Regions from separate parts of the Aureimonas sp. D3 genome, predicted to be linked through region 1. Evidence: predicted binding sites of a transcription regulator. Region 1 holds the regulator's gene; the other holds the start of a gene.

Region 1 (2,197 bases):
GTTGCATCCCATCGGTTGGGGGCTGGACGTCGTATTCTGGCTGGCGAAACGCCTGGCTGAAGAATTACCGGACTACGCCGTGGGCCAGATCGGCCTCGCAAGCCTTCTCAGCCTCACTATGGCTTTACTCGTCCTGTCATTTTGCCAGAGCGCGATGCGCTGGCTCTTCGTTTTGCCATTGACGCTCGGCTGGGTCTTGATCCCACCGACCAATCGACCCGAGCTTCTGATTGCGGAGGATGCTCGGGATATCGCGGTGATCGGCCAGGATGGATCGACCATTGATCTGCGCAAGCGGCCCAATCGCTTCATCCACGATCAATGGCAACGCGCATTTCAACTTCGATTGCCACCGTCTCGTACCCCTCGGAAGCAGTTCGAGTGTTCAGGCGATATCTGCCGCGCGACATCGCGGTCAGGCCTCCGCATCGCATGGAGCGACAAACTGGAACGTATGGGAGAGCTTTGCGACAGTGCCGACATCGCCGTGATGGCGCGAGCGCCCCGCATGACGTCGTGCCGTTCCGGCGCGAAGCTCGTCACGCTTCGCACTCTCCGGCAGACCGGCGCTCTTTTGCTTCCCTCCGCAAACGGAGCGCAATGGACCCTTCAACCCTCGATCGCTCAGCCCTTCAACGAATGGAACGTGCATCGATCGGCCCCATGGCCGGAAAGCGAAAGGCGAAACCAGCGCTCCGAACCCGGGCAGGTCGGGTTACCTCATCGTTCTAGTGATAGCGCCGAATGAGCCCGACAAGACGCCCTTGAACCTTGACCCGGCCCGCTTCCAAAACACGCGTCTCATAGGCAGGATTGGCGGCTTCCAATTCCACGACGGAGCCTCGCCGACGAAAGCGCTTGAGCGTCGCCTCTTCGTCGTCGATCAGAGCCACGACGATCTCGCCCGCTGTCGCCGTCTCAGAACGCTGGATCAGAACCGTGTCTCCGTCCAGAATGCCCGCATCGACCATCGAATCGCCTTTGACGTCCAGGGCGTAGTGTTCACCGGAGCCGAACATCTCGACCGGGAGGGCGATGGACCGGCTGTTTTGTTGGATCGCAGAAATGGGAACGCCTGCAGCAATGCGTCCCATGACCGGTACGGGCATCGAATCATTGGCCGGTTCCGCTCTCGCCAGGACCGGCTCGATTCCGGCACGCTTCGGAAGAGGGATCACTTGCCGCGAGATCGACGCTTCCGACGCCGTCGGTACCGCCAAACCGCCGTTCGAATCCTTGCCACTCAGGGAGTCCGGCAGGCGCAGGACTTCCAAAGCCCGAGCCCGATTGGGGAGACGCCGGATAAAGCCCCGTTCCTCCAAGGCGGTGATGAGACGATGGATTCCCGATTTGGATTTCAGATCCAAAGCCTCCTTCATCTCGTCGAAGGAGGGAGGAATTCCGACCGATTGCAAACGGTCATGAATGAAGAGAAGCAATTCATGCTGCTTGCGGGTCAACATCGCGCGAATCCGGACAAAACAAAACCTGAACAAACCCTATATGTTCTGTTTGTGTTCTGCAAGGAACTCCATCACGTCAATCGAACGAACTCGCAGGTTTCTCCCGGCTGGGCGGCGGCGGCATGAGGGGGACGAACCAAAAGGGCATCGGCGGTCGCGAAGACACTCAGAAGCGACGAGTCCTGCCGAGCAAGCGGCATGAGGACCGTTCGTCCGTCGTCGTCTTGTTCGATCGTTGCGCGCATGAAGTCCGCCCGATGGTCATTCTCGAGAACGGCCGCACCGAGTGTTCCGGTTTCGTATCGGGGGCGAGACGGGCGCCCGGCGAGACGTTCCACGAGCGGCCGAAGAAACAATTCCGCCGTTACGAGGCTCGACGCCGGGTTGCCGGGCAGGCCCAGGAATCGCATCGCCTCATGGCGACCTGCCATCAGAGGTTTTCCCGGTCGCATGGCGACCTTCCAGAAATCCAGTTCGACACCGCACTCCCGCAGGACCGGCGCAACAAGATCATGATCACCGACCGAAGCTCCGCCGATGGTCACGAAAACGTCGATTCCCTCGGCTCTGGCATTCTCGAAAACCCGTCGCAAGGCTGCTCGATCGTCGGGGACGATGCCATAGGAGATGGCGTCGCCACCCGCCGCTTCCACGATCGCTGCAATACCGAAACCGTTTGACGCGACGATCTGCGAGGGACCAGGGCGCGTGCCAGGCCAGACCAGTTCGCTGCC
Region 2 (2,197 bases), on a different contig from region 1:
GCGAATGATGGCTTCAACCTCACGCGCCATATCGAGGTTCTTCGGCCAAGGCATGCCGTGGGTGATGATGGTCGATTCCAGCGCCACGACGGCGCGGCCGAATTGAAGGGCCTCGGCGACGGAAGGAGAAAGATGGATCATGTCGTTCATGCGGATCGGTCCTGGTGGACGGGGGTGGGAGAGGGAAGCGCGGCCGCCAGGGAGCGGCATTGCGGCAAGGACTGGGGGGGAAGTTCGTGCGCGATATGAAGCGCCGAGGCACACATTCCAACGCGCGCGGCCTCAGTAAAGTTTGCGCCGGTGAGCGATTCCAGAATGTTGATCGCCGCCAACGTATCGCCCGCGCCTGTCACGTCGCGAATAGCTGGGACTTGGGGGGGCGACTGAAGCACGAGACCGTCTTCGTCCAAAATAGCCGCCGCTCGCGGGCCGTCCGTCACGATCGCCCGTCGTAGGCCGAGCTCGCGTAACGCCTGCGCGAGATGCTCGACCGGGCTGTCCTTCGGTCGGCCTGCGAGCGAGGCGGCTTCGGCACGGGACAGGAACAACGCCGTCAACCGGGGCAGACATGGCCGCAGGCGCAAAACCTTGGACGGTGAAACCGCAATCGCGAAAATCGGCCCGTTCGTCTTGTGCTCGGAGAGATAGGCCAACGTTTCGCTTGGTAAATTGGCATCCACGACGCAGGCCTGCGCCGCGTTCAGGCGATGCCGCAAATGGGCGCGTTTCAGCGCTCGGGGCGTCAGGAGATCGTAGATGTCCATATCTGCGACGGCCGCGCGCAACTCGCCGGTATCATCCAGAATCGCGGTATAGCTGGCCGAGCGACGATCCAGCCAGGATAGTGCGCCATCTCCGATCCGCTCGGCTTCCAAGGCGATTTCGATGGACGCCGCGATCGAATCGCCGCCGCGGGCGCTCACGACATGCGGGGCGGCGCCTTGCCGGGCCAAAGCGCGAGCGACGTTGAAGCTCGCGCCGCCGATGAATTCCCGGCACGAACCGGGGTTCGATGCCGCCGCTTGAAACGGCACGGATGACCGCGCCACGCGGTCGAGATGCGCCCCTCCGAACAGGACGACATCCAACCCGTCGATAGGGAGCTTCATGCCGCTTTCTCCGGGGGGATCATTGAGAACTCAAATGAGAACAAAAAGGGAATATCCCTTGAACGATGAGAACGAAAAGAGTACATACACGTCACAGCCAAGCGGATTGCACCCGGTTCGCCCACATGAAATAAGGTCTTGTTTTCATGGCCCAAAGCTCACTCCGTCTCGTTGAGGATACTTCGGTGGACAAGAACAAGGCGCTCGATGCAGCGCTTTCGCAGATCGAACGGGCCTTCGGCAAGGGCTCTATCATGCGTCTCGGGCAAACCGAGAAGCTCGACATCGAGACGGTTTCGACCGGATCCCTCGGCCTCGACATCGCGCTCGGGATCGGCGGCCTTCCGAAGGGACGCATTGTCGAAATCTATGGCCCGGAATCCTCGGGCAAGACGACCCTGGCGCTGCACACTGTGGCCGAAGCGCAGAAGGCCGGTGGCATCTGCGCGTTCGTAGACGCCGAACATGCGCTCGATCCTGTCTATGCTCGCAAGCTCGGCGTCGATCTCGACAATCTCCTGATCTCGCAGCCCGACACCGGCGAGCAGGCGCTGGAAATCGTGGATACGCTGGTTCGCTCCGGCGCGATCGATGTTCTCGTGGTCGATTCGGTGGCCGCGCTTACGCCTCGGGCCGAAATCGAAGGTGAGATGGGCGACTCGTTGCCGGGCATGCAGGCGCGCCTGATGAGCCAGGCACTGCGCAAGCTCACCGGCTCGATCTCGCGCTCCAAGTGCATGGTCATCTTCATCAACCAGATCCGCATGAAGATCGGCGTCATGTTCGGCTCGCCCGAAACGACCACCGGCGGCAACGCACTGAAGTTCTACGCCTCGGTTCGTCTCGACATTCGCCGGATCGGTTCCATCAAGGAGCGCGAAGAGGTGACGGGCAACCAGACGCGCGTGAAGGTGGTGAAGAACAAGCTGGCCCCGCCGTTCAAGCAGGTCGAGTTCGACATCATGTATGGCGAGGGCGTGTCCAAGATGGGCGAGCTCGTCGATCTGGGCGTCAAGTCCGGCATCGTCGAGAAGTCCGGCGCCTGGTTCTCGTATAATTCCCAGCGTCTCGGCCAAGGCCGCGAGAAC

The links. Region 1 encodes LexA, which represses DNA repair genes until DNA is damaged. Its sites were predicted from a motif close to TGTTCNNNNTGTGTTCNG; they were not measured.
Region 2: recA (recombinase RecA) is a predicted target of LexA. The motif match lies at 1,146-1,163, and genes of this name have one in related genera.

Annotation. Positions count from the first base shown of each region.
Region 1 is NZ_BBWM01000035.1:34,889-37,085, forward strand. It holds gene AUL36_RS10195 (ComEC/Rec2 family competence protein) at 1-748, shown strand, start outside; gene lexA (transcriptional repressor LexA) at 729-1,463, opposite strand; gene AUL36_RS10205 (molybdopterin molybdotransferase MoeA) at 1,535-2,197, opposite strand, start outside.
Region 2 is NZ_BBWM01000053.1:90,217-92,413, forward strand. It holds gene AUL36_RS16085 (pseudouridine-5'-phosphate glycosidase) at 1-150, opposite strand, end outside; gene AUL36_RS16090 (PfkB family carbohydrate kinase) at 147-1,109, opposite strand; gene recA (recombinase RecA) at 1,256-2,197, shown strand, end outside.